One region of the Bacillus methanolicus genome, then DNA from elsewhere that is predicted to be linked to it. Evidence: riboswitches for the same ligand, from Rfam matches in the RefSeq annotation. Region 1 holds a riboswitch; each other region holds the start of a gene.
What was found. A riboswitch is a leader RNA that binds a small molecule or an ion and turns the genes downstream of it on or off. The one in region 1 is predicted to bind thiamine pyrophosphate.
Positions count from the first base shown of each region.

Region 2: linked by a shared signal. The riboswitch ahead of thiM (hydroxyethylthiazole kinase) and the one ahead of tenI (thiazole tautomerase TenI) in region 1 are both predicted to bind thiamine pyrophosphate.
Region 3: linked by a shared signal. The riboswitch ahead of thiW (energy coupling factor transporter S component ThiW) and the one ahead of tenI (thiazole tautomerase TenI) in region 1 are both predicted to bind thiamine pyrophosphate.
Region 4: linked by a shared signal. The riboswitch ahead of C0966_RS07225 (IS110 family transposase) and the one ahead of tenI (thiazole tautomerase TenI) in region 1 are both predicted to bind thiamine pyrophosphate.

Region 1 is NZ_PNFF01000002.1:737,783-743,738, forward strand. It holds gene C0966_RS15345 (IS110 family transposase) at 1-1,032, shown strand, start outside; gene C0966_RS15350 (DMT family transporter) at 1,884-2,840, shown strand; TPP riboswitch at 2,895-3,000, shown strand; gene tenI (thiazole tautomerase TenI) at 3,093-3,722, shown strand; gene thiO (glycine oxidase ThiO) at 3,706-4,836, shown strand; gene thiS (sulfur carrier protein ThiS) at 4,841-5,044, shown strand; gene C0966_RS15370 (thiazole synthase) at 5,046-5,810, shown strand; gene C0966_RS15375 (thiazole biosynthesis adenylyltransferase ThiF) at 5,810-5,956, shown strand, end outside.
Region 2 is NZ_PNFF01000001.1:89,596-95,551, reverse strand. It holds gene thiE (thiamine phosphate synthase) at 1-124, opposite strand, end outside; gene thiD (bifunctional hydroxymethylpyrimidine kinase/phosphomethylpyrimidine kinase) at 129-944, opposite strand; gene thiM (hydroxyethylthiazole kinase) at 960-1,766, opposite strand; TPP riboswitch at 1,986-2,095, opposite strand; gene C0966_RS00365 (response regulator) at 2,298-2,969, opposite strand; gene C0966_RS00360 (ATP-binding protein) at 2,966-4,570, opposite strand; gene C0966_RS00355 (DctP family TRAP transporter solute-binding subunit) at 4,793-5,839, shown strand.
Region 3 is NZ_PNFF01000002.1:912,162-918,117, forward strand. It holds gene gatA (Asp-tRNA(Asn)/Glu-tRNA(Gln) amidotransferase subunit GatA) at 1-1,393, shown strand, start outside; gene gatB (Asp-tRNA(Asn)/Glu-tRNA(Gln) amidotransferase subunit GatB) at 1,406-2,833, shown strand; tRNA gene C0966_RS16260 (tRNA-Pro) at 3,199-3,272, shown strand; TPP riboswitch at 3,507-3,616, shown strand; gene thiW (energy coupling factor transporter S component ThiW) at 3,729-4,250, shown strand; gene thiC (phosphomethylpyrimidine synthase ThiC) at 4,334-5,956, shown strand, end outside.
Region 4 is NZ_PNFF01000001.1:1,453,366-1,459,321, forward strand. It holds gene C0966_RS07210 (ABC transporter permease) at 1-621, opposite strand, end outside; gene C0966_RS07215 (thiamine-binding protein) at 621-911, opposite strand; gene C0966_RS07220 (ABC transporter substrate-binding protein) at 924-1,937, opposite strand; gene C0966_RS07225 (IS110 family transposase) at 2,362-3,642, opposite strand; TPP riboswitch at 3,822-3,931, opposite strand; gene C0966_RS07230 (response regulator transcription factor) at 4,126-4,719, opposite strand; gene C0966_RS07235 (PAS domain-containing sensor histidine kinase) at 4,732-5,956, opposite strand, start outside.

The DNA of each region.
Region 1 (5,956 bases):
TACTGGGGCACCATCCCTCATACTCCAGAAGCGGTTAGGAAACTGGTCAGAAAACTTGGAGAACCTGCAAACCTTCGATTTTGTTATGAAGCAGGGCCTACTGGTTATCCACTTCACCGATTTTTACTTAGTTTAGGAGTGGAATGTGAAGTGATTGCACCTACCTTGATTCCAAAAAAACCTGGCGAGCGCGTGAAAACAGATCGGAGGGATGCTATACGGCTCGCACAGCTTTTCCGTGCGGGAGAGCTAACATCCGTGTATGTACCAACCCAAGAAGATGAAGCGCTTCGAGATTTAGTCCGAGCCCGTGAAGATACGAAAGAGGATGAGTTAAGGGCAAAGCATCGATTGACAAAATTTCTTTTGCGCCACGATATTAGACCTCCTAAAGGGGTTAAAAAGTGGACAGTACCGTATAGAAATTGGTTGAATACCCTAAAGTTTGATCATACTCCATCCAGAATTGTCTACCAAGAATATATGTATCAACTCCATGAGATTGAGCAGCGATTGAAACGGCTTGAAGAGGAAATTGAACGGCAGGCTACTGAAGGTTTCCATGCACCGATGATTCAGGCCCTTCAAACGTTAAGAGGGGTAGCCGTGATTACAGCTACGAGTCTAGTCGCAGAAATTGGATCATTTGAAAGGTTTGCGTCACCCAAGCAGTTAATGGCATATGCGGGACTGGTTCCAAGTGAAAGTTCTAGTGGTGAAGTTAGAAAACAAGGGAAGATCACCAAGACAGGGAATCGTCATGTGCGTCGCCTATTAGTGGAAGCTGCATGGAGTTATCGATATCAACCAGCTGTAAAGGGAAAATTAAAGAAAAGACAAATGGGACAACCACCCGGTGTTTTAGACATGCCATGGAAGGCACAAAATCGGCTTCACAAAAAGTATTTTCGTCTACTAGCACGAGGAAAATCAAGTGGAAAAGCGATGACAGCCATTGCACGAGAATTAGCAGGATTTATTTGGGCGATCACTCAAGAAATCGATCGATTGCAAGCCAAATTAACGAGTTAATCGAAGGGTTATTGAAAACTGGTCTACATTTAGCTTTATGAATCAAGGATAAAAGAAAAACTGAGAATAGGGCTCGGAGGCAAAGGAAACATCCGGTAAGGAGAACCCACGATAAAGGCTTGTGCCATGTCTCTATTAGACTAACGCACGATATGAGTTAGTGGAAGCTCCTTAGTACGGAAAGATAAAATGTGAGAACCCACGGATATCAGAATGCTTACCGTTGTAGAGAGATTTTTGCCTTCGTGCCGTGCGCTTAGCCCAATCTGAATGAAAAAGAAAGGAGGAAATTCATCCCTTTTCAGCTTTTGATATCGTCTCAATTCAAAGATCGACCGTCAAGGAAAGCACTTGACAGTCAATCTTTGAATTGAGGTAGGGTAGTCAAGCTGAAAAAGGAACATCTCTAGCTTATCCAAGCTAACTCCCTAAAAGAAGCCAAAAAAGCGCTTCTTTACTTAAAGTCGGCCAAAAACATAAAGATTAAAGAAATTTTGTGGGGGACTTGAAAGTTTCGTTCATATCAGCCTTTAATTTGATAAATGAGCTTTTATTTAGATAAATGAGTCTTTATTTTGAAATATGAGCCTTCATTCGAATATATGAGCTTTTATTCCAAAAAATGAGCCTTCATTTTCGTTTATGAGCCGTCGATCACATTTATGAGCTTTCCATCACCATCATTCCGCTAAAAAATATCCGAGACTTGTCCCGGTTTCTATATAACGAATCCCCCGGCAGAAACAAGATGTGTTCTTTGTGAATTCGATAAAAGGTTTATATTATTCTCACAATATAATGTACAATATAAATAGGATCAGCCAAGAGGGGGAACAGATGTGGGAAATTTCATAGGACAAGATCGTTACAAAGGTATTTTAATGGTAACTTTTGGAGCTACATTATGGGGATTATCAGGTACCGCGGCCCAGCAGCTTTTTCAAAATTATGGTGTTCCGATTGGGTGGCTAGTGACAATACGGCTGTTATTCTCGGGTGTAGCATTAATTGCAATAGGTCTGTTAAGTAAAGATAAAGAAAAGGTATGGGCGATTTGGAAAGATCGAAAGACACGACTCCAGTTATTACTATTTGGAATTCTTGGATTGTTAGGAGTCCAGTATACATATTTCGCTTCGATCGAAACAGGAAACTCTGCGGTTGCTACATTACTTCAATACTTAGCTCCGATATTTATAACTGTCTATTTTATTTTGAGACATCGTGTATTTCCTGGTCGTATTGACCTAACAGCAATTCTATTAGCACTTTTAGGAACTTTCCTTTTGTTAACGAACGGTTCAATTAAGAATTTCGCCGTTTCCAATATCTCTGTCGCATGGGGAATATTGTCCGGTATAGCCCTTGCTTTTTATACAATATATCCCGTTCGATTACTAAAAAAATGGGGTTCAATAGTCGTTGTTGGATGGGGAATGATTATAGGAGGAATTGGATTGAGTTTTATTCATCCCCCTTGGAAAATAGAAATTCAAGATTGGTCTATACATACACTTTCACTCATTAGCTTTGTCATTATTTTTGGAACGTTGATTGCATTTTTTCTTTATTTGGAAAGCCTTCGTTTTATTACCCCGAAAGAAACAAGTCTACTAAGCTGCACAGAACCGCTCGTCGCTGTTATTTCAGCAATTATATGGCTTCATGTTTCTTTTGGAGTGTTTCAAGCATTTGGCGCCCTGTGCGTGATGGCAATGGTAATTATCTTATCCTTTAAATCAAATGAACCTCAAAAAAAATTAACCGTCATTGAAGATGGAAGGCAATTCCAACGCAAACAAGCCTAAAAAAATGTTTCCACTTTTTCGGATTCGTGTTAAAATTTTAATAAATTAAATAATTCGCAACACTAGGGGAGCCTTTTAAAGGCTGAGATTGAACTTCGGTTCTAAACCCTTTGAACCTGATCTGGATTATACCAGCGTAGGGAAGTGGAGACTATTTTTTAGACTAGGGTATTTTTATGTACTTTAACCACTCTTTATGCTGGAGAGTGGTTTTTGTTTTGCCAAGTTTACGTCCAAGGGCAGGTGTGGACGATGGAAAAAGAAATTCATGTCATTTCGAACGGTATACAGAAAACCGATCAGTTTGTGAAGATAGCTTCTGAGATTCATCCGTATGTTACCGCCATTCACATTCGCGAAAAAACTGCAACAGCCAAAGAGGTCTATACCATCATTAAGGCAATGATCGATCAAGGAATCCCGTCCGGAAAAGTAGTTGTAAATGACCGTGCAGACGTTGCAAGAGCAGTTCATGCACAGGGTGTTCAACTAACATACCAAAGCCTTGATGTACAACTTGTTAAAACGAGTTTTCCGGAATTGCGCATCGGGAAATCGGTTCACTCGATACAAGAAGCTGTTGAAGCTGAAGAGCAGGGAGCAGATTACCTTTTGTACGGACATATTTTCTCCACTTCTTCAAAGCCTGGATTGGCCCCAAGAGGTCTAGGTTCATTGCGGCAAATAGTAAAGGAGGTGGCAATTCCGGTAATCGCGATAGGAGGTATAGTACCTAATAATGCGAAAGAAGTTTTGTCGACAGGTGCGGCCGGCATTGCCGTCATGTCATTAATATGGGAAGCTCATTCACCGTTAGAAGCAATAAAAGAATTATATACGTTTGTAAATGGAAAGAGGGTTTCAAATGACAACCAGTTATGACGTTATTATTGTCGGAGGCGGAGTGATTGGCAGTTCAATAGCCTTTCATTTGGCAAAAAAGAAACGAAAGGTCCTGTTAGTCGAAAAAGACCGGATTGGATGCGAGGCATCAAGCGCGGCAGCGGGAATGCTTGGTGCACAGGCGGAAATAACAGAAGCCGGTCCTTTTTATGACATGGCGCAAAAGAGCAGAAGTCTGTTTCCTGCCATAGCAGAGGAATTAAAAGAATGTTCCGGTATTGATGTTCATCTAGTAAATAAAGGGTTATTAAAGGTAGCTAGATCAGAAGACGAAGGAAACGAGTTAAAGAGACTCAAATCATTCTACCAGAAGCAAGGACAAAGAGCCGAATGGTTGTCTGATGCAGAGCTGCTTGAAAGAGAACCGAACCTTTCCCGTGATCTTATAGGCGCTATGTATCTGCCGGATGATGGACATGTGCTTGCTCCGGAATTAACTTCTGCTTTTGCGAGGGCAGCCTCCATTTTAGGTGTGAGTTTACGAGAGTACACAACAACAACAGGAATCATTATTCAAAAAGACCGGATTATTGGCGTTGAAACGAATGGCGGTAATTTTTACAGTGATACGGTAGTAGTGGCATCAGGTGTCTGGTCAGGAACCTTGCTGCAGCAAACCGGTCTTCATCTTCCGTTATATCCTGTGAAAGGGGAATGTTTTTCTTTACTGTATCCGGCAGCACCGATTACTGCTACCGTTATTTCGGAAGGATGCTACATTGTGCCAAAACAACGGGGCCGTCTTATCGTTGGCGCTACTATGGCAGAAGGACAATACGATAAAAAGGTGACTCTAAAAGGAATTCGAGACCTTTTAACAAAGGCAGAAACGATATTACCGAACATTGTAGAGGGCGAATGGGAAAAAGCTTGGACAGGCCTTCGTCCCCAAACTCCTGATGGATTGCCTTATATGGGCAAGCATCCTGAAATTGAAGGGCTATTTATTGCTGCGGGCCATTTTCGCAACGGAATATTGCTTAGCCCGATCACAGGACAGTGGATGACAGAGCTGATCGAAGGCGATCGGCAGGAAGAGACGTTGCAGCCGTTTCGGGTAGACCGGTTTTCAAAAACGCTGATAGCGAGGTGACAAAATGAAGCTCATTATAAACGGAGATGTAGTCGAACTGTCTAATGAAGTACGTACGATTCAGGATTTGTTGGCTCACTTCAACTTGCAAGACAAAGGAGCCATTGTTGAACTGAATCGGGAAATTCTTGAGAAAAGTGCACATGCAGAAGCATATTTGTCAGATGGCGATAAAATAGAAATTGTTCATTTTGTGGGAGGCGGTTAACATGTTAAAAATTGGTCCTTATCAGTTTGAATCGAGGTTGCTGCTTGGAACAGGGAAGTTTCCTGATTTTGATGTACAGAAAGAGGCGGTAAAAGTATCAGGTGCTGAAATTCTAACATTTGCGGTTCGCCGTATGAATATTTATGAGCCGAACCAGCCGAACTTTTTGGAAAAGCTGGAAGTTGCAAATTTTACTTTGCTGCCGAATACGGCAGGAGCAAAAACGGCGGAAGAAGCGGTAAGAATTGCAAAACTGGCAAAGGCGTCCGGTTTGTGTGATATGATAAAAGTAGAAGTTATTGGTGATGATAAAACACTTCTTCCGGATCCGATTGAAACGTTAAAGGCATCTGAAATGCTTCTGGAGGAAGGATTTATCGTTCTCCCTTACACTTCTGATGATGTAATATTAGCAAGAAAATTGCAGGAGCTTGGCGTGCATGCCATTATGCCCGGAGCTTCACCGATTGGTTCCGGTCAAGGAATTGTGAATCCGTTAAATTTAAGCCTGATTATCGAGCAAGCAGCTGTACCTGTCATTGTTGATGCAGGAATCGGTTCGCCGTCAGATGCGGCTCTCGCAATGGAGATGGGTGCAGATGGTGTTCTATTGAATACTGCTGTATCGGGTGCCAAAGATCCGGTGAAAATGGCTCTTGCAATGAAGCTGGCCATTGAAGCAGGACGAATGGGATATGAAGCAGGCAGAATTCCGAAAAAAAGGTATGCAACCGCCTCGAGCCCGCTGGAGGGAATGATCGTTTAATGAGCGAGCGGTATTCCAGGCAAGAATTATTTGCCGGAATTCAAAAAGAAGGACAGAAAAAGCTTTCGTCTAAACATGTATTGATCATCGGCGCCGGCGCTCTCGGTACCGGCAACGCTGAAATACTGGCACGTGCAGGTGTCGGG
Region 2 (5,956 bases), on a different contig from region 1:
AAGTCGCCCCTCCCCGAAGGGCTTCCGTTACAACTTCAAGAGGATCTTTTAGACAATTGTTGCTCCCCATTATAAAATAAACTTTTAACAGCTCCCGCATATTCTCTTTTGAAATTCCAGCCATGATATCACCTTTTTTCAGATACTAGTTTTTGCCGGTAAGCCCAGTGATTTGTCGGCCCGTGTCCTAGTCCGATTCCCAGTTGATTTTCAATTGCGGCAGCGATAAAATCTTTTGCTGTTTGGACTGCATTTTGTACCGTATTTCCCTTAGCCAGTTCAGCAGCAATCGCTGCAGCAAACGTACAGCCGGTTCCATGTGTGTTCTTAGTTTCAATTTTTTTGCTTTTAAAATAGTAAAACTCCCGACCGTCATATAACACATCAACCGCTTCACTCGCGTTTTCGTGTCCGCCTTTAATGACAACATTTCTGGCTCCCAGTTCAAAAATATACTTCGCTGCCTCAAAGCGGTCTTCAATCGTTTCAATTTTGATTCCTGTTATTGCTTCTGCTTCCGGAATATTTGGGGTAACAACTTCCGCAAGCGGGAGCAAGCGATTTTTCAAAGCGCTGATCGCTTCATTTTGCAATAACGGTGCTCCTCCTTTTGCTATCATAACCGGATCGACAACAACATTTTTCCAGCCGAATTTTTTGATTTTGCCGGCAACAGCCTCAATGATTTCACTGTTGAACAGCATGCCTGTTTTCACTGCATCGGCGCCAAGATCTGTACCTATCGATTCGATCTGTTGTTCAACAGCCTGAACGGAAAGCGGGTAAACACCTTGAACCCCTAAAGTGTTCTGGGCCGTAACAGCTGTTATGGCAGACATGCCAAAAACTTCTAGTTCCTGAAAAGTTTTTAAATCGGCTTGGATCCCGGCTCCGCCTCCGCTGTCCGAACCGGCAATCGTTAAAGCTTTGTGTACTTTTTTCATAGATTCTGGCCTCCTTTACACTCGTTCAACCGAAGCTAAGTTTCTTATATCATCAGATGAAAGTTTGGCTAACTGGTTTAAAAATTCAATTTGAAAACTGCATGGTCCTTTGTCAGATGTTTTATCAGCCGCGATTTCAGCTGCCACTCCATAGCAGGCTAATGCAGCGGCAGAAGCTTCTAATAGGTTTTTTTCTACGGCAGAAAAGGCGCCGATAATTGAAGTCAGCAGACACCCTGTACCAGTAACCTTAGTTAAAATTGGATGTCCGTTACGGATGAGGTATGTCGTTTCACCGTCGGAAGCTACATCCTCCTTTCCTGTAACAGCAATGGTTGTTCCCAATTGTCTGGCAGCTTTTTTGGTCAGTTCGATAACATCTCCATTGCCTTCCCCTGCATCAACGCCTTTAATAAACCAGTTTTCACCGATCACATTTGCAACTTCTGCAGCGTTGCCCCTGATGACGGAAATTTTGAGATCATTGACAATTTTCTTCGCTACAGCTGTCCTGTAAGGGGTAGCTCCCGCTCCGACAGGATCTAAAATGACTGGAACGCCTTTTTCATTTGCCGCCTTTCCGGCGAACATCATTGCCTCGACGGTCTTAGGATTCAGCGTGCCGATATTTAAAACAAGTGCTCCTGCTATGTTCGCAATATCCGAAACTTCTTCTTTTGCGGCTGCCATGAACGGGGAAGCTCCTAATGCCAACAAGCCGTTCGCAGTAAAATTCGCGACGACAATATTCGTTATGTTATGTACGAGCGGATTCGCTTTTCTCACTTTCTCAAGTGAAGCAGCAATGGTTTCAGTATTCATCTTGATCAAGCACCCTTTCTAGCAAGTTAGAGGAAAATCACCTGATGAGCCGCCAGCAAATAATATGAACAATCCGTTTTGAGTTTTTGAATTTCTTATTTTGCTTTTTTCCTATACGTTTTGCAAATGGAAGATTGCCTCTAATAGCGAAAAAGACACTCTGCGTAAGCAAAGTGTCTCTAAATAGACTGATAGGATCATGTAAAATTTACAGCCGAAAATATCCTCAGCACTTTTCCCTACGCTGGCATTATCCAACAGGTTCAAACGGTCTGCGACGGAATAGCCGCACTCTCAGCCTGCTTCCGCGGGCTCCCGTAAACTATTCAATTTAATTCTAAGTCTACTCCTCCACCCTCAAAAATGCAAGTAAAGGAATAGGCGGGAGGAAAGGATATGAGGGGTCTGGCCCTCGATACGTTAACGCGGTGAAGCGGTGAGGGTCTGGCCCGCACCACGTTAATGCGGTGAAGCGGTGAGGGTCTGGCCCGCACCACGTTAATGCGGTGAAGCAGTGAGGGAGCCTGGCCACTATTTGTTTAGTTTGTATCGGTTTATTGGCCGGCCAATGCCGCCGTATTGGAAATCGATTTGGACATGCCCGCATTTTTCAAGGTAATCGAGATAGCGTCTCGCCGTTACTCTGGCGATCCCCACCCCTTCAGCGACTTCCTCTGCTGAAATCGGCACTTTTGTTTCCGCCAGGAATTTCGAAATCTTTGTAAGCGTCAAGGCATTCAACCCCTTTGGCAGATCAAAAGTATTGCCCTGTTCTTTGCGGAAAAAGAATTCATCTAGTTCCTGTTGGGAAATCCTCTCTTTTTCATCAAACTTCATTCGAAAAGACCGGTAATTTTCCAGTGCTTTTTTGATCCGTTCAAATTTAAATGGCTTCACAATATAATCAAACGCTCCGTGCTGTAAAAACGAGCGGACTGTTTCCATGTCGCTGGCTGCTGTAATCGGAATAATATCCACATTTATCCTTTCCGTCCTGATCACCTGAAGAGTCTGGAGCCCATCCTGCTGGGGCATATACACATCAATGATCACAAGCTCCGGTTTCTTCGATCGAACCAAATTTATACCCTCTAAGCCGTTTGATGCCACTCCGACCACTTTAAAGCTGTCGACTTTCTCAATAAATTGCCGATTTACTTCCTGTACCATAGGATCATCTTCTATCAACACGACTTTGATCACCCTTCTGCCCCCTTTTGTTCAGTATACATTGAAAATGTTATCGAAAATGATGTTCCCTTTCCTACCGATGACTCTAAAAGAATATCCCCTTTCCCTTTTTCAACAACCTGCTTTACTAAATATAATCCGATTCCTCGTCCGGTCTCAGACTTGGTAGAATATCCCTGGTCAAAAATAAACGGCTGGACATGTTCAGGTATGCCGCTTCCATTGTCTTCTACTAATATACATAGTAACTGATCGTTTTGCTGAATTCTTACATAAACTTCTTTATCATCATTCATCACATTTTTAAAAGAATCAAATGCATTCTCAATTAAATTCCCCAAAATTAACACAAAATCATGATGGTCCATAAATGGCGGAAACTGTTTCAAAGAACTATGGCGGTCAATTGTAACTTGAATGCCAAGTTCTTTACCGCGGCTGACTTTACTAAGCAACAAACCGGTAAGGCTGTCATCATGAATGTTTTTGCTTAAAAAACGAGTCAGCTCTTCTTGCTCCTCCGTTATTTCAAAAACATATTCGAGCGCTTTTTCCTTATTTCCCAGTTGAATTAATCCCGCTATCGTATGAAGCTTATTCATATGCTCGTGGTTTTGGACACGCAATGCGTTTACAAAAGCTTTAACCCCCGTTAATTCTTCCGCCAGTTTTTTTACTTGAGTACGGTCCTGGAAGATAGCAATCGCCCCAACTGTTTTATTATTCACCTTAATTGGAATCCTGTTGCTGACAATTGCCAAATTCCGGATCTGCAAATCTTTATTATAAATTGGCTTTTCTAATTCTATGATTTCAGGAAGACGTGTATCAGGGAGGACATCCCGTATCTTTTTCCCGACAACATCCCCATCAATTCCCAGCATCTCTTTAGCCTTTTTATTAAAAATCGTAATCGTTTCTTCCATATCAATCGCTATGATTCCTTCATGCATGGCATTAAATGTTTCGGTCCGTTCCACAAGCAGCCTGGCAATTTCATGCGGTTCAAGCTGAAACATTTGCTTTTTAATATGCCGCGCCAGAAGCCATGCACCCCATCCACCGAAAAATAATGCAAGCACACCCGTCCAGACTATTTGTTTTTTGAGTGATAACAATGTCTCAAAAAAGCTCGGGATCTTATACCCTGCAATAACCACGCCTATTTGTTCATGATCCTTGTTCATCACAGGTGTAAATGCACGGATGACCGTTCCAATTTCACCCTTTGCTTTCGACGTATAGGAATGTTCTGCAAAAGCAGGCCCTTCGTCAGCACCTTCAGATATCGTTCCGACCATTCCTTTAACCGGGTGAGTCAAACGCATCCGATCCATATTGAGTACCGTTATATAGTCTGCATTATTGATCATCCGAATTTTCTCAACAATTAAAGAAAGGGATTCTGACCGTGCACCACCCTGCGAGATATTTTCTGAAACTTCCGGAAGCTCTGCAACAGTCCTTGCTGTCAGCATGGCTTGTTCTTTTAATTCATTTTCTTCTGCTTTGATAAATTCTCTTACTAAAAAAATTCCAAGTAGAAATAAAGAGAGGCCCAGCAAAAAAAATATTAACCCCGTAATTTTCCAGCGAATCGACATACGCCTAATGATGAACGACCATCTCTCTTTTTCAAACTTCATTCACATTGTTCCATGTTCATTATTTTAATAATAATCTTGAAAAAATGGTATGATGGAACCAAAAACAAAAATACACATTACATGCCCTCTTCTACAATTGGTGGAGCTTTATCATTTCTCTTGAAAAAATATGGTCTTATAGAGATGAGAGTCTACTAACGTTTAACGCGATAAAATAATAACTGGGTGATCAATTTGAGATGGTTTATTATTACAAGCTGCATAACAGTTTTTATATTAATGATCTTTTTAGTTTATGAAAATGAGAGATTCGGAAGCAAAATTCCTGAAGACGATGAGCAGAAAGGATTGAAGGAACAAATTGTTATTCGCTTAAGCCACGTAGTTTCCGAAAATACACCTAAAGGACTCGCGGCGCAAAAGTTTGCTGAGTTAGTTCAGAAAAAAACAAACGGCAAGGTAAAAGTAGAAGTGTACGCAAACGGTTTTCTTTATCCTGATGGCGAAGAACTGGACGCCTTAGAGCGTGGAGAGATTCAAATGGCAGCTCCAAGCTTTACAAAAATGACGAATATTGTTCCTGAATGGAAAGTATTGGATTTACCATTCCTTTTTCGCGATGATAAACATGTAAAATTCGTTTTTACAGGTGAAATTGGCCGAGAAATGCTGAATATGTTAGACGAAAAATCAATGAAAGCACTCGCTTTTTGGAGCAATGGCTTTAAGCAAATGACAAGCAGAAAAAAGCCATTGCTAAAGGTTTCAGATTTTAAAGGACAGACGTTCCGGGTCATGTCTGGAGAAGTGCTGGAGAGACAATTTCAAATGCTTGGCGCAGAAGCTGTAGCCACCCCTTTTAACGAAGTATATAGTACATTGGAAAATCAGAAAGTGGACGGCCAAGAGAATACGATCTCTAATATTTATTCCAAAAGCTTATATAAACATCAAAAAAATCTTACTCTGAGCAATCATGGCTATCTTGGTTATGCAGTCATTATAAATGAAGATTTTTGGAATGAGCTTTCTCCATCAATTCAGGATAAAATAAAAGAAGCGCTCGATGAAACGACAGTCTGGATTTTAAATGAATCCAGTCAGATGAATAAAAAACAGCTAAAGGAACTAAAAAACAAGTCTGATTTAAAAATCTATGATTTGCCTCCCGAAGCTAAGGAACGATGGATCGAGAAATTCAAACCTTTATATGAAGAAGTTGAACAAGAGGTAGGATCAGACATGATTGAAAAAATTAAAGAGGCTGGAGATTAAAAGGACACGATCAATCGTGTTCTTTTTTTGGCTCCGAAATTTCGACCAAAATGAACAAAAAGAACAATATAACCATAAAAACTTATTTTCTTAATTGTCTGCTAATATTGAATAAAC
Region 3 (5,956 bases), 170 kb from region 1:
TTCCGACCTTGTTGATGAATCGTACAAACGAATCAGCACGGTTGAGAATAAGGTGCAGGCATTCTTAACATTGGATGAAGAAAATGCCCGTGCTGCTGCCAGAAAAATGGACGAAAAGCTAGGTGCAGATGAATCAAAAGGATTGCTGTTTGGCATGCCAATCGGAATAAAAGACAATATCGTTACGAAAAATTTGCGAACTACGTGTGCAAGCAAAATTCTCGAAAACTTTGATCCTATTTATGACGCAACGGTCATGAAAAAATTACATCAAGCAGAAACCATCACAATCGGAAAGTTGAACATGGACGAATTTGCGATGGGTTCTTCTACTGAAAACTCCGCTTTTCAAAAAACACGCAATCCATGGAATTTGGAAACGGTGCCTGGAGGGTCATCCGGCGGCTCAGCGGCCTCTGTCGCAGCAGGCGAAGTGCTTTTTTCTTTAGGTTCTGATACAGGAGGATCCATTCGCCAGCCGGCAGCGTTTTGCGGTGTAGTAGGACTAAAACCGACATATGGACGCGTTTCGCGCTTCGGCCTCGTTGCGTTTGCGTCTTCTCTTGATCAAATCGGGCCGATCACCCGAAATGTTGAAGATAATGCATATTTATTACAGGCGATTTCAGGTATTGATCCAATGGATTCCACATCAGCGAATGTGGATGTGCCGAACTTTGTGGACGCACTGACAGATGATATTAAAGGGTTAAAAATTGCAGTTCCAAAAGAATACCTCGGAGAAGGGGTGCGAGAGGAAGTACGCCAGTCTGTCCTTGATGCGTTAAAGGTGCTTGAAAAATTAGGCGCTGTATGGGAAGAAGTTTCCCTTCCGCATTCAAAATATGCACTGGCTACTTATTATTTGCTTTCTTCTTCAGAAGCATCCGCCAACCTTGCTCGATTTGACGGCGTCCGTTACGGATACCGGACTCCAAATGCGGAGAACTTGATTGATATGTACAAAAAGACTCGTGCTGAAGGCTTTGGCGATGAAGTCAAGCGGCGAATCATGCTCGGTACGTTTGCTTTAAGTTCGGGATATTATGATGCTTATTACAAAAAAGCGCAAAAAGTGCGTACGCTTATTAAAAAAGACTTTGAAGATGTCTTTGAAAAATATGATGTAATTATCGGACCGACTACTCCGACACCGGCCTTTAAAATCGGGGAACAAGTGGATGATCCGTTAACGATGTATGCAAACGATATTTTAACGATTCCTGTCAATCTTGCAGGTGTTCCGGCAATCTCTATTCCTTGCGGCTTTGCAAATGGCTTGCCGCTTGGCCTGCAAATTATCGGCAAACATTTTGATGAAAGCACCGTATATCGTGTTGCCCATGCGTTCGAACAGGCAACTGATTTTCATAAACAAAAACCACAGTTGTAAGGGGTGAGAAGAATGAAATTTGAAACAGTGATAGGCCTTGAAGTACACGTAGAATTAAAAACTGATTCCAAAATCTTTTCGGCAAGCCCGAACCAATTTGGCGCTGAACCTAACACAAATACTTCTGTTATTGAACTCGGATATCCGGGCGTACTGCCTGTTTTGAATAAAAAGGCTGTCGAGTATGCGATGAAAGCGGCCATGGCACTAAACTGTGAAGTGGCAACAGAAACGAAGTTTGACCGCAAAAACTATTTTTATCCGGATAATCCGAAGGCATATCAGATTTCCCAATTCGATAAGCCGATCGGCAAAAACGGCTGGATTGAAATCGAAGTGGACGGGAAAAAGAAAAAAATTGGAATTACCCGCCTACATTTAGAGGAAGATGCAGGGAAATTAAACCACGAAAACGGCTATTCCCTTGTAGATTTAAATCGCCAGGGCACGCCGTTAATTGAAATTGTTTCGGAGCCGGATATCCGTACTCCTGACGAAGCGTATGCCTATCTTGAAAAATTAAAATCAATCATCCAATATACGGGTGTGTCTGATTGTAAAATGGAAGAGGGTTCCCTACGCTGTGATGCAAATATATCAATCCGCCCGGTTGGCCAAAAAGAATTCGGAACAAAAACCGAGTTGAAAAACTTAAACTCTTTTAATTTCGTCCGAAAGGGTTTGGAGTATGAAGAAAAACGCCAGCGGGAAGTGGTGCTTGCAGGCGGAACGATTCAGCAGGAAACGCGCCGGTATGATGAAGCGACAAATACGACGATTTTAATGCGTGTGAAAGAAGGTTCGGATGACTATCGCTACTTCCCGGAGCCTGATCTTGTGGAATTGTATATTGATGAAGAGTGGAAAGAACGCGTAAGAGCAGAAATTCCTGAGCTGCCTGATCAGCGGAAAAAACGCTACATCGAAGAACTTGGACTGCCTGCTTATGATGCTGCTGTTTTAACAGTAACAAAAGAAATGGCTGACTTCTTTGAGGCGACTGTCAAAGCCGGTGCAGATCCAAAACAAGCATCCAACTGGATGATGGGAGAGGTGTCTGCTTACTTAAATGCGGAACAAAAAGAGCTTCACGAAGTGTCTTTAACGCCTGAAAGCCTCGCGGGCATGATTAAGCTGATCGAAAATGGCACAATTTCTTCGAAAATCGCCAAAACAGTATTTAAAGAGTTAATTGAAAATGGCGGAGATGCAGAGCAAATTGTCAAAGAAAAAGGACTTGTTCAGATTTCCGACGAAGGAGCGCTTCTAAAAATTATTGCAGAAGTCATTGAGGCGAACCCACAATCAGTACAAGACTTTAAAAATGGGAAGGGTAAAGCGATCGGCTTCCTTGTCGGCCAGGTAATGAAAGCGACAAAAGGACAAGCCAATCCGCCGTTGGTCAATAAATTATTAAATCAAGAATTGCAAAAGCTATAATTCTGTAGAGGCTGTCTTATAAGGGTCAGACCTCATGTGCATTTATCGATATATAGCACATTTATCCAACATTATGTCCTATATATTGTGGTATAGGGTCTGACCCTAGGCTTTTGAGATAGCCTCTTTTTAATTTTTAGCAGATTAAGATCGGTCTTCTGGTCGGCACTGTTTTTGTCGAAATGAGCTTAGCAGCATTTGACAATTTCCGCATCTATTTCCCGGGAAAAATGTATGATATTCATGCACTCTTTCGAAAATTAATCAAACGTTTGATTAATAATTTGTTCATCGTTTTTTGAAGAATGGTGTAGAAAAAGGATATTGGCACATACCGAGTGAATATAGTAAAATATATGTGCCGTCGGGATATAGCTCAGCTTGGTAGAGCACTAGCATGGGGTGCTAGGGGTCGCAGGTTCGAATCCTGTTATCCCGATTTTTAATATTCAAGAGTTATTATCAAAGGGGGGGCTGATTCAGAAGCAAAGGATCAGCCCCCTCACTAAAAAACATTCTACATATTGTCATTGTCGGAGGGGCCAGACCCATAAAGGGTCAGCCTCTTTTTTGTCTTCTCTTAATTAAATAGAATTTTCGAAAGGGAGAAAAAAATCAAAAAAGTCCTTGCAATCATCAATGACTGTGATATATTAAACTATGACAATAATATAATTGGCACTAGGGGTGCCGGAGAATGGCCGGCTGAGATAAAGATCCGAATCTTTGACCCTTTTACCTGATCTGGTTAGTACCAGCGTAGGGAAGTGTATTGACTTAGTCATACAAAAGCAGATTCCTTCCGTTGGAGTCTGCTTTTTTTGACTCCGGCGATAATGAATATTTGCATGGTATTCCCTATCCCCCAGTGCCTGAACATTGGAGGGATTTTTTTGTGAAAAAAACACAGAAGCTTACGTTAACTGCCATGATGATTACGATTGGTACACTGACAAGCCACATGTTTTTTATCCCGATAGGATTTGCCAAAGTTTTTCCAATGCAGCATTTTATTAATGTTTTGTCAGCAGTTTTATTAGGTCCGTATTACGCAGTGGCTCAGGCGCTTTGCGTATCCATTTTAAGAAATCTAATGGGAACCGGCTCCGTTTTTGCGTTTCCGGGGAGTATGATCGGGGCCTTTTTGGCAGCATATTTATTTTCAAAGACGAAAAAGACATCTATGGCTTTTGTTGGTGAAGTCACCGGAACAGGTTTGTTGGGTGCTCTTGCTTCATATCCGATTGCAGTCCTTTTACTGGGAAAAGAAGCAACAATATTTGGATTCATTCCTTCGTTTATGGTCAGCTCCTTATCAGGTGCTTTTATCGGTTATGTCATTCTGACTGTTTTTTTGAGAAATACTGCGGCAAAAGAGAAGTTACTTGAAAAGACATCTTTTCATAACAGGATTTGAATATTTAGACAAATTTGCACCATATCAGCTCTTTAAAGCCGCATGTATCAAATAAATATTCAATTTTGAGGAGGAACTATTATATGACAAACGATTTTACTCAAATGATGTATACTTTTCCGGGAAGCAAAAAAGTGTATGTGGAAGGATCAAGACCTGATATTCAGGTCCCGATGCGGGAAATCTCGCTCAGCCCGACAGAATCCATGTTTGGAAAAGAGGAAAATAAGCCTGTGCGTGTGTATGATACAAGTGGTCCATACACTGATCCGAATTATGAGGTTGATTTGAAAAAAGGGCTTCCAAAGCTTCGCAGAAAGTGGATTTTGGAAAGAGGAGATGTTGAGGAATATCAAGGCAGATCTGTTAAGCCTGAGGACAATGGCTACCGCAGCGAAGAAGAAGCAAACCGGAAGATCGAGGTTTTTCCAAATACGAACAACCGTCCGCTGAGAGCGAAAAAAGGGCGCAATGTCACGCAAATGCATTATGCAAAAAAGGGAATCATTACCCCTGAGATGGAGTTCATTGCGATCAGAGAACAGCTCGATCCTGAATTTGTCCGCAGTGAGGTAGCTAGGGGAAGAGCAATCATTCCGGCAAATATTAATCATCCTGAGGCCGAGCCAATGATTATTGGGCGCAATTTTCATGTGAAAATTAATGCGAATATTGGGAATTCGGCTGTATCCTCGTCAATTTCAGAAGAAGTTGAAAAAATGACTTGGGCCGTCCGCTGGGGTGCCGATACGATCATGGATTTATCGACAGGAAAAAACATACATACAACAAGGGAATGGATTATTCGAAACTCTCCGGTTCCAGTCGGAACAGTGCCAATTTATCAAGCACTTGAAAAAGTGAAAGGCGTGGCCGAAGATCTGACATGGGAAGTTTACCGGGACACATTAATTGAGCAGGCGGAGCAAGGTGTTGACTACTTTACGATACATGCCGGAGTTTTACTTCGCTATATTCCTCTGACTGCAAAACGGACAACCGGGATTGTTTCCCGCGGAGGATCGATTATGGCTCAATGGTGCTTGGCACATCACGAGGAAAATTTCTTGTATACTCACTTTGAGGAGATTTGTGAGATTTTAAAAGCGTACGACATTTCCGTCTCATTAGGAGATGGTCTAAGACCGGGTTCAATTGCCGATGCAAATGATGAAGCGCAATTTGCAGAACTTCAAACGTTAGGCGAGCTTACTGAAATAGCGTGGAAGCATGATGTCCAAGTAATGATTGAAGGCCCGGGACATGTACCGATGCATCTTATAAAAGAGAATGTGGATAAGCAAATGGAAATTTGCAAAGAAGCTCCATTCTACACATTGGGACCTTTAACAACAGATATAGCACCGGGATATGATCATATTACATCAGCGATTGGTGCGGCGATGATCGGCTGGTTCGGCACAGCGATGCTTTGTTATGTTACGCCAAAAGAGCATTTAGGCTTGCCGAATAAAAATGATGTAAGAGAAGGGGTTATTGCTTATAAAATTGCGGCGCATGCAGCTGATTTAGCAAAAGGCCATCCTGGTGCCCGCATAAGAGATGACGCACTTTCAAAAGCACGTTTTGAATTTCGCTGGAATGACCAGTTTAATCTATCTCTTGATCCTGATCGGGCGAGGGAGTATCATGATGAAACACTTCCAGCCGAAGGAGCAAAAACAGCTCACTTCTGCTCAATGTGC
Region 4 (5,956 bases), on a different contig from region 1:
CATGTAAACGCCAATTCCTTTTTCCGCGCCAAGCCATTCTGATATGACTGCTCCCATCACACTGTATGTCGCAGAGATTTTTAATCCGGAAAAAATCGACGGAAGCGAATGCGGCCACTCCAGCTTCCAAAACAGCTGTTGTTTTGTGGCCCCTGCCATCATCATATAATGCTTAAGTTCCTGTGGAGTTTGCCTGAAACCGTCCAGAGCGGCGATCGTGATCGGGAAAAAACAGACAAGCGTGATGACGATGATTTTCGGCAGCAGCCCAAACCCAAACCAAATGACAAGGAGCGGTGCGAGTACAATAATCGGCACATTTTGCGATAAAATCAAGAGCGGATAAACGGATGACCGAAGGAATGGAACGAGATGCAAAACGATGGCAGTGAAAATGCCGACGCCGGTCCCGACTGCAAAACCGAGAAGAGCGATTTTGACCGTTGAAACTGCATCCGGATAAAATTCGGACCAGCCAGCGGCCCCTTCTGTCACAATTTTGGATGGGGCAGGCAGGAGCCATTCAGGGGTTCCGGCCGTTCTTACTCCTATTTCCCAAGTGATAAAGAAAAGGAGGAGAACCAGAATCGGCCTCCACCCTTTTATGATTGCTTCTCTCATTACCGATACTTCTCCGTCAGTTGATTCATTGTAATCCCCTCTGGCTGGTATAAAATTTTTACTTGAGAGATGACATTTTTACTGCCCAATTCAATCATCCGCTCATTCATATCTTTAATGACTTTTAATAGTTTGTCCAACTCGCCTTCCATTGTCGTTTCAAGCGGGTGCACCTCATATGCAACCCCTGATTCATGAATCACTTTTATCGCTTCGTCCACATATGGAATCACATCTTCCCCGTCTTTTGTCTTCGGCAAAATTTGAATGCTTACAAGCGCGTCAGCCATCTTGTTTCCTCCCTATTCCGGCAAAAATTCATTGGTGAATGCTTTTTTGGCATCAAGCTTTTTTTCTAATAAACCATTTTCATACATCCAGGACGCGTAATTTTCCCAAACTTCAAGTTTTTGTTCGCCCCATCTTGGCGCATCATCCTGATATTTTGATGCCAGCCATTCTTGGCTCTTTTTCACTAATTCCGGATCAAGGTCTGGCTCTGCTTTAATTAAAATATCTGCCGCTTCTTTAGGATTTTTAATCGCAAATTGATAGCCTTTTGATGCGGCGTTCACAAATGCTTTAACGATCTCAGGTTTTTTCGAAATCATTGTTTCGTTTGTCGTTAAGACCGGTGTGTAATAGTCAAGGTTTTTGGAATAATCCGTTAAATAAATCATATTCAATTTCTCGCCGCGAAGCTCTGCTTCAACACCAGTCCAACCGTAATAAATCCATGCAAAATCGATGTCTTTTTTTACCGCGGTAAAGAAATCCGTATCTCCGATGTTTACAATCTTTACTTTATTGACATCGGCATTTTCTTTTTTCATTAAAGAGCTGATCACTGACTTTTCAACCGGTGAGCCCCATCCGCCGTAAGTCTTTCCTTCAAAATCCTTCGGTGATTTGATATTTTTTTCAACCGGCGATGCAAATCCTGAAGTGTTGTGCTGAATGATCGCCGCGATCGACACAATCGGAACGCCTTGAATACGCGCCTGCGTAATTCCTTCCTGGTAACCGACCCCAAATTCAGATTTTCCGGATGCCACTAGCTGATCCGCTCCCGTCTCACCCGGCTTCACTATTTCTACATCCAATCCTTCCTGTTCGAAATAGCCTTTTTCTTTCGCTACATATAATCCGGTGTGATTGGTGTTCGGCGTCCAATCGAGCACAACCGACACTTTTTCAAGTGATTTTTCTTTTTTGTCTGTTGTTGCAGTGTTCTTGTCTGATGATGAATCATTCTTGTCAGTACCGCAGCCCGTTAAGAGCATGGCTGAAAAAAGCAATGCGAGCCATTTTTTCATTACTGTTTCCTCCCTCTATATACTTTAAAATTCTCCCGAATACTCACGTTTTCTCTAAATTTCATTAACACCTAATAGTTGATCCACCGAAAATCATGGTTATAAATTGAATTTATTTAAATTTCTTACAGATGGGGGGCCATCCTACCAACCAAACTGGTATTGTTTGGTAATAACAGTTATGACCGTGCGCAAAATCTCCACTCATCTCACGGTCGCTAACCCTCCCATGTATCACCGGATTGGGATCCATACATTCCTTCGTCCTGCGTATCCATGAGGTGGAGGTCGGATAAGCTCCTCAGCTGGGTCATAAGCCCGTATGGTAAAAATAAACTCCGACTCGGCACTATTGGTGTTTGTCTTTAGAAATACTTGAAGTATTCGATAGTAATTTGATTAACAAATTGGTTAATAAATCGGTTTAAGCAACTTGTAATGTAATTTGAGGCAAGCCTTGCAATAATTTTGAACCATCAAATTCACACTGTTTTTGACCAATGACAAATAAGACACGTAATAGCTTACAACACAAAGCGATGAGAGACTGTTGCTTTTTTAAAGGCCTTTCAGATCGTTTTGTATAGTATTGATGTAAAGCTTTAAAAGTTGGATTATGGGCAACGAGTGGCCGAATCGCTAGGTACAGAGCTTTACGCAGCCTGCTTCGTCCCCGTTTCGTTATTCTGGTTTGTCCTTTAAATTTTCCAGAACTATGCTCACGTAATGAAAGGCCTGCCAGATTAACTAATTGCTGAGGGTGACTGTACTTTGTGAGATCACCCACTTCAGCGAAGAATAGAGCGACTGTTGTAACACCTAACCCAGAAATATTCATCATTTGCTTAGCACCTGGGATCGTTTCTACAAGAGCTTCTAGCTCCTGATCCAACTCTTCCAACTGCGTTTGATAAAGCTCATATTGGTCAATCAGATATTCCATTTCACGTTTGGCAAACTGAATCCCGATTTGAATTCCAATGCTCTTTTTGGCCGTTTCCACTAGTTTCGTTGCTCGCTTCATTCCAACTCCTCGTTGTACAAATGGCTTCCACTTTGAGAGAATCTCTTCAGGTGTCATTTCTTTAATTTGAGAAGGAAATGGAAACAGTTTTAGCGTGCAAAGAGCTGCTTTTCCTTCCCAATCCCCGAAAACATCGAAAAACTCCGGAAAATAACGTTGAATCAAATTTTGAATACGTCCTTCTGTGATGGCAAGCTGTTGAGTGAGCTGATCTCTTATTTTGACGCCTTCTCTTAGTTCCGCGTAAATGCCGTCTAAGAGATTTGGTACGGAGTATCGGCCGTCTTTAATCAGCTGTGCAATCACTCTGGCGTCTTTTGTATCGTTTTTTGTTGGAGAGTTGTCATCAAGCTCTTTGCTTTTCTTTACATGCATCGGATTGACTAGCACAAAGTCATAGCCCTTTGCGGTAAGGAAATAAGCGAGATTTAACCAGTAGGGCCCGGTTGGTTCAACCCCAAAAATCACATGGTTCTTATCATTTTCTTTTTGGTGTCGATTCACCCAATCTAAAAGCATTTGGAAACCATGTATGCGATTTTCAAAGATCAAGCGTTTTCCAAATTCAATTCCTCGATCGTCTTGTGCCCGTGCCACGTGTTTGTCTTTGGCAATATCAATGCCGATTATTAATGTTGATGGTGTGATTTGCGAGATTTTTCGATTTTGAGTATAATTCATTATTGAGTCCTCCTTGGTAACTTATTAATTCGGGGTCAATGCATTGACACCCTGTACTATACCAAGAGGGCTCTTTTTGTTTCAAACCTCAAATTTCTTCATTACAGGAATGCTCCTTATGTAATTTAGAATTCGCAAGCCCGGGAACAAATGAAATGCGCCCAGGTCAGAACCTGAGCGCCTAGACGAACAATGTTCCCTCCGCTGGTCTGAACCAGTTCAGGTTCTAAGGGTCATCATCTTTCGGATGAAATCTCAACCGGCAACACCGGTTCCCCTACATTCTTGCTATGAAATTATCAATTCCTCATCTATTATAGCAGATTAGATAATTAATATAATAATTTTCTAATAAATTTGATCGGGGTCTGGCCCGTATTAAGATATCTCGAATCTGGCAGGCATCGGCCGGACAGAGTTCAAATCCCTCTTTTAGAGTTAACACCTAATGGCAGCTGCTGAAAATTGATAAATTTTTTGTGTCTACCGCGTCCTAACCCCAAACTTTTGGTAGAGCAACGTTAAATTATATTCCAGTGATCGTTGGCTCATCGATAAAGAATTAGCCATTTCTCTTGTACTTTTACCCTTTGCCAGTTCCGCCAATATGTCTTCTTCTGTTTTCGTCAGGATTACTGTATCTTGAGAATTGGTGCCGCCGGAAACGAAGCCCGGCCTTCTTAGTTCTCTTACAAGCGAAAGCGGCAAGATAACCTGTTGACGCAGGGCGCATCTTATTCCTATCACAAGTTCTTCTCTTGAAGAAGTTTTGGATAAAAAACCGGAAACTCCGGCTTCAACCAATAAATTAAAATGTGGTTTAATATCAAAACCGGTGTAAATTAATACAATTAAATCTTGATTATACGCTAAAGCTTTTTTTGTTAGTTCAAGCCCGTTCAAGTGCGGCATATACAAATCAAACAGCAATATATCATAATGTTGCAGCTTAATTTTATTTAATGCGTTCAAAGAACTGTTTTCTATTGAAATGTTAAAATCGGGTTCCTGCTCCAATAGCATTTTTGTACCTTCCAATATAGATAAATGGTCATCGACTATCAAAATATTTATCATCGTAAAAACCTCTCAAATTTTTTTATCTCCAATGCCGGTACATGGAATTTGCATAGTAACTTTTAATCCGCAATTCGGTTTTGAATAAAACTCTACATTGCCTGAAAGGCTCTGAACGCGTTGCTTAATGCTTGTTAATCCCATGTTGTTAAAGGACGGTTTTAACTTATCCAGTTCAAAGCCCACACCGTCATCAGAATATTCAAACATCATTTTGTCTTCCCGGGCACTAATATGAAGGTGAATTTTTGAAGCCTTGGAATGTTTTGTCGCATTGTTGATCAATTCCTGTACGATTCGATAAATTCCGATCGTTTGTTCCTCATTTAATTGAAGACTGGAAGTATTGTCTGTTGAAAAATAAATTTTAAAAGTTGAAGAAACTTGGGTATATTCAAATAAATTTTCCAATGCCCGCTCTAAACCCAATTCCCTTAGCAACGGTGGCCGAAGTTCATTACATGTCATCCGGATTTGGTGAATGGTGTCCAGCAGTCCTTGTTCAATTCCTTTAAGCAGTGCTTTTATTTCGTTGTCAAATTCATGGCGATGAAGCAATGATTCCATTCTTCTGTACAAATCAATTTGATCCTGCAGGACTGTATCATGCAAATCACTTGATAAATGGAGCCGTTCTTTTTCGGAAAGATTGAACAAGAGCCGCAAGATCCAAAGCGGTGTTTGGCTGCTTTGCATGGCAGCTTCCAATTGATTCATTAGATTCTCGATTACATCCAAGCTCTCAAATACCATATTGGCGTAGTAAACGATTGTTTCCAGCCAAATGGAATCCATTTCCTCTTCTATAGATTGTGCATTGAGAATGAGGATGTAGGCATGGCTGGTCCGCTCTCCTACTTTTATTAGAACCTTATCGTTAACGTTTACGATCTTGCCAACCGGAAAATTTTGCAAATCGGGTTGAAATTCAAGAAAATGAGCTTCTTCGATTATCTGATTTTCTTTATTAAATTGTAAGATCGCCGGCTGGGAATCTGGCAAAACTGTATTTATTTCATGGATTAATCTTTCTTTGAGATCTGATACTTTCATTACCGAAGACAAGTCTTGGGAAAAATTTTTCAAACTGTTTTGCAATAATTTATATCGATCCTTTCTATTTTGAAGCTCTATCTCCATATTTTTTCTTTCGGTAATATCCCGGACCGTAACGACTGTAAGATTATCTTGACTTTCTACAGGCATCGTCCGACACTCAAAATATTTAATATGGCCG